DNA from 2 places in the Brevibacterium litoralis genome. Region 2 is predicted to be linked to the other one. Evidence: riboswitches for the same ligand, from Rfam matches in the RefSeq annotation. Region 2 holds a riboswitch; the other holds the start of a gene.
The links. A riboswitch is a leader RNA that binds a small molecule or an ion and turns the genes downstream of it on or off. The one in region 2 is predicted to bind thiamine pyrophosphate.
Positions count from the first base shown of each region.

Region 1: another riboswitch for thiamine pyrophosphate. It lies ahead of thiM (hydroxyethylthiazole kinase); the one in region 2 lies ahead of AAD496_RS03320 (ECF transporter S component).

Region 1 is NZ_JBDIUY010000022.1:143,357-146,756, forward strand. Features, by position in the region: gene AAD496_RS08245 (thiamine phosphate synthase) at 1-492, opposite strand, end outside; gene thiM (hydroxyethylthiazole kinase) at 489-1,436, opposite strand; TPP riboswitch at 1,424-1,522, opposite strand; gene AAD496_RS08255 (acyl-CoA thioesterase) at 1,703-2,578, shown strand; gene AAD496_RS08260 (MFS transporter) at 2,575-3,400, shown strand, end outside.
Region 2 is NZ_JBDIUY010000010.1:276,425-279,824, forward strand. Features, by position in the region: gene AAD496_RS03315 (ATP-binding cassette domain-containing protein) at 1-725, opposite strand, end outside; gene AAD496_RS03320 (ECF transporter S component) at 718-1,326, opposite strand; TPP riboswitch at 1,361-1,484, opposite strand; gene AAD496_RS03325 (DUF4916 domain-containing protein) at 1,600-2,139, opposite strand; gene AAD496_RS03330 (MmgE/PrpD family protein) at 2,346-3,400, shown strand, end outside.

The sequences.
Region 1 (3,400 bases), on a different contig from region 2:
CGCATCCGCCTTCGTCGTCGTGTCGTAGACCGGCCCGATCCCGAACATGTCGACGGCCCCGGTCGCCCGTCCGGCGGCGAACTCCTCCGGGGTCGCCGCCGAGAGCCCGATGAGCGGCTCGTCGCCGAGCAGTCGGCGCACCTCGGCGGGGTCCATGTCCGACTGCCCCACGTGCACGTGCACGCGCTCACCCGCGTCGAGGAGATCCCGCGCGACGGCCACCCGGTCGTTGAGGAACACCGGCACCTCCCGGTCGATCCCGTGCACCGCTCGGGTGCGGGCCACGGCCGCGAGCACCTCGTCGGCGAGCGCCCGGAAGTCGGCGTCGGACACGTCCTTGTCACGCACCTGCACGACGTGGGCACCGCCCGCGACCGCCTCGGCGACGGTCGCGGCCACGCTGCGTCCCGCACCCGCGCACTGGGCCGTGTCCGTGACGATGTAGAGGGTCGGGTCAACGCCGCCGAGGCGCTCCGCACTCGCCCCACTCACGCGCGGATCCCCTCCGCTTCGTCGGCCGGAGCCGTGACGGGCACCTCGGCGGTCTCGAGGTCGACCCGGACGGCGCCGATGTCCTCCGCGGAGACGGTGTACAGCGCGTCGAGGAAGGCGGTGGCGTAGCTGCCGGGCGCCTGGGCGAACCCGGCGGCGCGGGCACCCGCGGCGGCGAAATGCGCGTGGGCGGCGACGGTGGCCCAGAAGGCGGCGTCCGCGTCGAGGGTGCCGGCCTCCCCCAGTTCGTCGGAGGCCTTCGCGGCACCCAGGTAGGCGGCGACGGTCGCCCCGAGCGAGCAGCCGGTGCCGATGACCAGCGGCATGAGTTCGCTGCCGCCGTGCACGCGGGCCACCTGTCCGGTCGCGGCGGCACCGGTCGCGGCGACTCCGGTCCCGTCGGAATCGATGCGCACGATCGCGTCGACCTCACCGGAGACGCCGACGACCCCACCGGTCCGGTCGGCCAGCGAGAGTGCGGCGGGCAGGACGGCCTCGACGGAATCGGTCGAGTCGACGCCGCGACCACCCAGGCCCATCCCGGCGAGCGCCGCGACCTCCGAGGCGTTGCCGCGCACCGCGGTCGGACGGCGGGTGGCCATCGCGCGGATGCGGGAGGTGCGGTAGTCGATCGCGCCGACGCTCACGGGGTCGAGGACCCAGGGGGTGCCGATGTGGTTCGCGACCTCGACGGCGGCCTCCGCGCCGAGGAACTGGTGGCTGGTCGCCGTCCCGAAGTTCACGAGCAGACCGTTCGCGATGCCGGCGAACTGACCGGCGTCCGCCTCGTGGTCGAGCATCGCGGGGCTGGCACCGGCCGCGAGCAGCGCGTTCGCCGTGAACTGCTGGACCACCGTGTTCGTGATGCACTGGACGAGAGGCGTGTGCTCGGCCACGGCGCAGGCCGCGGTGGTGAGCATGAATGAGGGGTCAGTGTTCTCCATGACCATCCCTTCGCTGGTGTTAACCGGATCAGGTTCGACGGGTGTGTTCTCAGCCGGCCTCCGTGCCGGCACCCCGTGTCACTGCCCGCCACCGTACACCGGGACGTGGCCCGGGGCACGTCGGCCACCGCGCGCGAGGCGCCCCGGACAGGGCACCTCGCGCGCGGTGTCCGCGTGGGTCCGGCGGGTGCGGGCACGGACGAGGCGGGGCCCTGATTGTGACCCCGATCGCGCCGGGTGCCCGGGACCTCGGTAGGATCGCGGGCATGAGCACGACGCCCGACGACCTCACCGGCCACGTCCATCCCGTCGAACCGCGGGACGACGACGTGTTGTTCGGTCACAACGACCTCGAGGGGTCGTTCCTCGACCTCATGGACCTGGAGACGATCGACCCCAACATCTTCCGGGCCAACTACGTCTTCGAGGAACCCTGGGCGCTCTACGGCGGCCAGGTCGCGGCCCAGGCCCTGCTGGCGGCGGCCCGCACCGTCGAGGAGCCCGCCCGCCTGCCGCACTCGCTGCACGGCTACTTCCTGCGCCCGGGCAACGCCTCGGAGCCGACGATCTTCCAGGTCCACCGGGACCGTGACGGCCGGTCCTACTCGGCCCGCCGCGTCGTCGCGCTGCAGAACGGCAAGGTCATCTTCAACATGTCGACCTCCTTCACGGAGGGCACCGACTCCCCCGACCTGCAGGAGTCGACGGCGGCCTCGCGCGGGCCGGTGCGGATGGGCTCGGAGTCCAAGTTGCCGCGCATGTTCGACTTCATCGGGCGGACGACGGACCAGGACTACGACGTCGAGGACTACCCCGTCCGGTTCTGGGGCACGTGCACCGCGGACCTCGGCGACGACCAGTTGCTGCACGCCGTGGCGCTCACGTACATGTCCGACATCTCCAGCGGGGTCGGCGCCTTCAACACCGAGGAGTGGAAGAGCGGGTCGAGCCTCGACCACTCGATGTGGTTCCACCGGCCGGTCGACATGAACGCGTGGAACCTCGTCGACTTCTTCCCCCGGTCCGTCGCCCGGGGTCGTGGCCTGTACACCGGGGACATCACGGACGAGCGGGGTGCGCTCGTCGCCTCCGTCGCGCAGGAGACGCTGTACCGCAAGCACGTGAAGACGCTGCCGAAGTGAGTTCGTCCGCGGTCGGCACGCGTCACGCCGACCGGCCCCGGGGTGGGCTCGTCGCCCTGTGTGTGGCGGTGACCGTCAACTGGGGCATCCTCTTCTACGGGCTCCCGACGGCCGTCGTGCCGATCGCCGCGGACACCGGGTGGTCGCAGACGGCCATCACCGGGGCGTTCTCCGCGGGGCTCGTGCTCTCGGCCTTCCTCGGGATCCCGGTCGGGCGGTGGCTCGACGTGAGCGGGCCGCGCGGGATCATGACCGGGGGTGTCGGGGTCGGGGCCGCGGCGCTGTTGCTCGTCGCCTGGTCGCCGCACTACGTGGTCTTCGCGCTCGCATGGTTGATCGTCGGTGCGGCCCAGACGGCCACCCTCTACCCGCCGGCGATCGCGGTGATCACCCGCTGGTACGGGGCGCAGCGGGTCCGGCCGCTCACGCTCCTCACCCTGTTCGGGGCCTTCGCCTCGACCGTGTTCTCGCCGATCACGGCCTTCCTCGTCGAGGGTCTCGGGTGGCAGGCGGCCTTCGCGGTGCTCGCCGGCCTGCTCGTCGTGCTCTCCGGGCCCCTGCACTGGTGGTTCCTGGGCGCCCGGTGGACGGATGTCGGCGCGGAGTCTGCACCCGGCGCGGGGACCGCGGCCGGTGCGGGGTCCCGACCGCCCCGAAATCCTTCACGGCCCTCGGAATGTCGTGACATATCGGGGGCCGCGGACGATATCGGGGCGGAAACCGCCGGCGAGGTGCCGGACTCCGACGCGGCGCCGGAGTCCGAGGGACTCTCCGAGAAGGCCCGCACGAAGGCCGAGATCCGCGCGGTCGTCCGGGATCCGC
Region 2 (3,400 bases):
GTGCCTCTGTCCCGGTCGGCGTCGCCCGGGTCCAGGACGTTCCCGATCTCCACCACCCGGTCCATGTGGTCGACCCACAGGTCCCGGTCGTGCTCGGTGACGACGAGTGTCGCGCCGGTCTCCCGGACCGCCCGGAGGACCGCGTCGCGGATCTGCGGGGACGTGCGCCGGTCCGTGTTCGCAGTCGGTTCGTCGAGCAGCACGAGTCCCGGCCGCATCGCGAGCACTCCCGCCACCGCGAGCCTCTGTTTCTGCCCGCCGGACAGTGCGGAGGTCGGGTGGTCGAGGTCGACGTCGAGCCCCACGGTGTCGAGGGCCGCGTGGACCCGCACGGAGATCTCGTCCGCAGGTACGCCCAGGTTCTCCGCACCGAAGGCCACGTCGTCGCCCACACGGGCGAGCAAGACCTGCGCGTCCGGGTCCTGGAGCACCAGGCCGGTGCGCCCCGAACGCGGGTCCGGGGCCTCACCGTCGACGAGCAAAGCACCCGCCGCCTCCCCGGACTCCGCGGGCAGGACCCCGGCCAGAGCGTGCAGCAGGGTCGACTTCCCACCCCCGGACGGGCCGGTGAGCAGGACCGTCTCCCCGGCCGCGATGTCGAGGTCGACCCCGCTCAGTGCCCACTTCTTCCGGTCGGCGTGCCGCCACCCGAACCCCCGGGCCGCGACCGAGGCGCCCTGCCTCCGTAGGGTCCCCGGTCCCGGGGCGGTCACCGGCTCAGACACGCGCGTTCGTGCGACCGGCGGCGAAGGCCGACAGGGCACCGGTGCGGGCGAGACCGCGGACGAGGACGTGGGCCAGCAGACCGGCGAGCACGATGCCGGAGACGGCTGCACACCCGGCGTAGACCCACTGCCAGGTCGGGGCCCACAGCGCGTTGTACATGACGTTCTCGCCGACGGCGAGGAACAGGCCGGCACCCAGACCGGACAGCAGCGCGGGGAGGATCCCCCAGCGGCGGTAGAGCAGGAGGGCGAACACGAGTTCCGCCCCGAGGCCCTGGATCAACCCGGACACGAGGACCTGCATGCCCCACTGGGTGCCGAGGACCGCGGAGATCGCAGCGGCGAGCACCTCGCAGTACAGGGCGGCGCCCGGTTTGCGGATGACGAGCCCGCCCACGGGACCGGCGAGGACCCAGATGCCGGTGAGGAGACCGGCGGCCGGCGGGAAGGCCGCGAAGGGCAGCGAGAGCACGCTCCAACCGGTGCTCCAGGCCCAGAAGACGACGCCGAGCGCGACGGCGAGGACCGAGGCGACGACGACGTCGACGACCCGCCAGCGCAGGCGATGGGTGGTGGATGACGGTGTCATGACGGTGGTCATGCGAACTACCTCCTGAATGAGGACAGGAGGGGATAAGAGATGCGACTCGACTTCCTTCGCCGGTCCTAACCGGATCAGGTTCGAGGGTCTGCGGTGGCCCGCACTCTCAGCGCCCCTGTTCCCGGATCGGTCCGGGCGGCGCTCCCCTGTCGTGTGCCGATGAATGTAGCCGGACCGGCGTGACTGGGGCAACGTGGGGGATGAGTGGCAGGGCGCCTCGGCGGCGGGGTCGGCGGAAAGCGGTGGGGTGCCGGGGTTGGGGCGGGGTCGGACTCAGGGGTGGATGCCCAGGTGGGTGAGTGCGGCGCGGACGATGTGCTCCTGGCCGCCCTGCATCTCGGCGACGACGTCCTCGCGGAGGGCCTCGGCGGGGGTGAGCCAGTCGAGGCTCAGGGCGTCCTTGCGGGGCTGGCACTCGCCGGTGACCGGCAGGACGTAGCACAGCGCGATCGCGTGCTGGCGGGGGTCGTGGTAGGGGCCGGCGCCGTCGGTGGGGAAGTACTCGGCAACGTGGAAGGGCGTGAGCGAGGGCGGCACCTGGGGGAGCGCGAGCGGGCCCAGGTCCTTCTCGGCGTGGCGCATGAGGGCGGTGCGGAGCGTCTCGTGGAAGCGGACGCGGCCGCCGACGATCTCGCGGCCGAGCGTACCGTCGGACATCGACGCGAGCAGCGTGCCGATCCGCGTGACGACGCCGTCGTCGCCCAGCCGGACGGGGACGGCGTTGACGTAGCTGAGCGGCAGGCGGCGGCGGAACTCGGTGAGTTCCTCGGGTTCCAGCCAGTTGTCGTCGAAATCGAGGGCGGTGCGCGTCATGGGAGCATGGTGTCACAGGACACACCCTTCCCCGCTCACTGAACAATCGTTAAGCTGATGCCTCCGGTCCCTTGCAGTATCTCAGCGCCACAAGTATCTTGACATCGAGAGAATCCATGGTGCGGGCCACATCCGCGCCGGTGGACCGTCCACGACCTGGACACGGCGGCCATGGAGATCCCGTGTCCGCGACGAAGGAGTCATCCGTGATCGAGCACGATGTCCGTACGTACAAGAGCTCCGAGAACCTCGCCCGCGAGGACCAGCTCGCCTGGAAGATCGCCGAGGTCGCCACCGACCCCGTGCCCGTCGACGCCGACGTCACGGACATGGTGATCAACCGCATCATCGACAACGCCTCCGTCGCCGCGGCCTCCGTGCGGCGCTCGGCCCCCACCCACGCCCGCGAGCAGGCACTGCCCCACACCACCCCGCAGCCGGGTGCCACCGTGTTCGGCATGCCGCTCGACCGGACCATTTCTCCGGAGTGGGCCGCCTGGGCCAACGGTGTGGCCGTCCGTGAGCTCGACTTCCACGACACCTTCCTCGCCAAGGAGTACTCGCACCCCGGCGACAACATCCCGCCGGTCCTCGCCGTCGCCCAGCACGTCGGCATCGGGGGAAAGGACCTCGTCAATGGCATCGCCACCGGCTACGAGTTCCAGGTCGACCTGGCCAAGGGCATCTGCCTGCACGAGCACAAGATCGACCACGTCGCGCACCTCGGCCCCTCCGCGGCCGCCGGTATCGGCGCCATGCTGAAGCTGCCGACGGAGGTCGTCTACCAGGCGGTCGGTCAGGCCCTGCACGTCACCACCGCCACCCGCCAGTCCCGCAAGGGCGAGATCTCCTCGTGGAAGGCCCACGCACCGGCCTTCGCCGGCAAGATGGCCGTCGAGGCGGTCGACCGCGCCATGCGCGGCGAGGGTGCACCCTCCCCGATCTACGAGGGTGAGGACGGCTTCATCGCCTGGATCCTCTCCGGTCCGGAGGCCCGCTACACCGTGCCGCTGCCGGGCAAGGGCGAGTCCAAGCGGGCGATCCTCGACACCTACACGAAGGAGCACTCGGCCGAATACCAGGGCCAGGCGCTCATCGACCTCGCCCGCAAGCTCGGCGGGCAGATCGACGACCTCACGAAGATCCGCAAGATCACGATCCACACCTCGCACCACACCCACAACGTGATCGGCACCGGTGCGAACGACCCGCAGAAGATGGACCCCAAGGCCTCGCGGGAGACCCTGGACCACTCGATCAT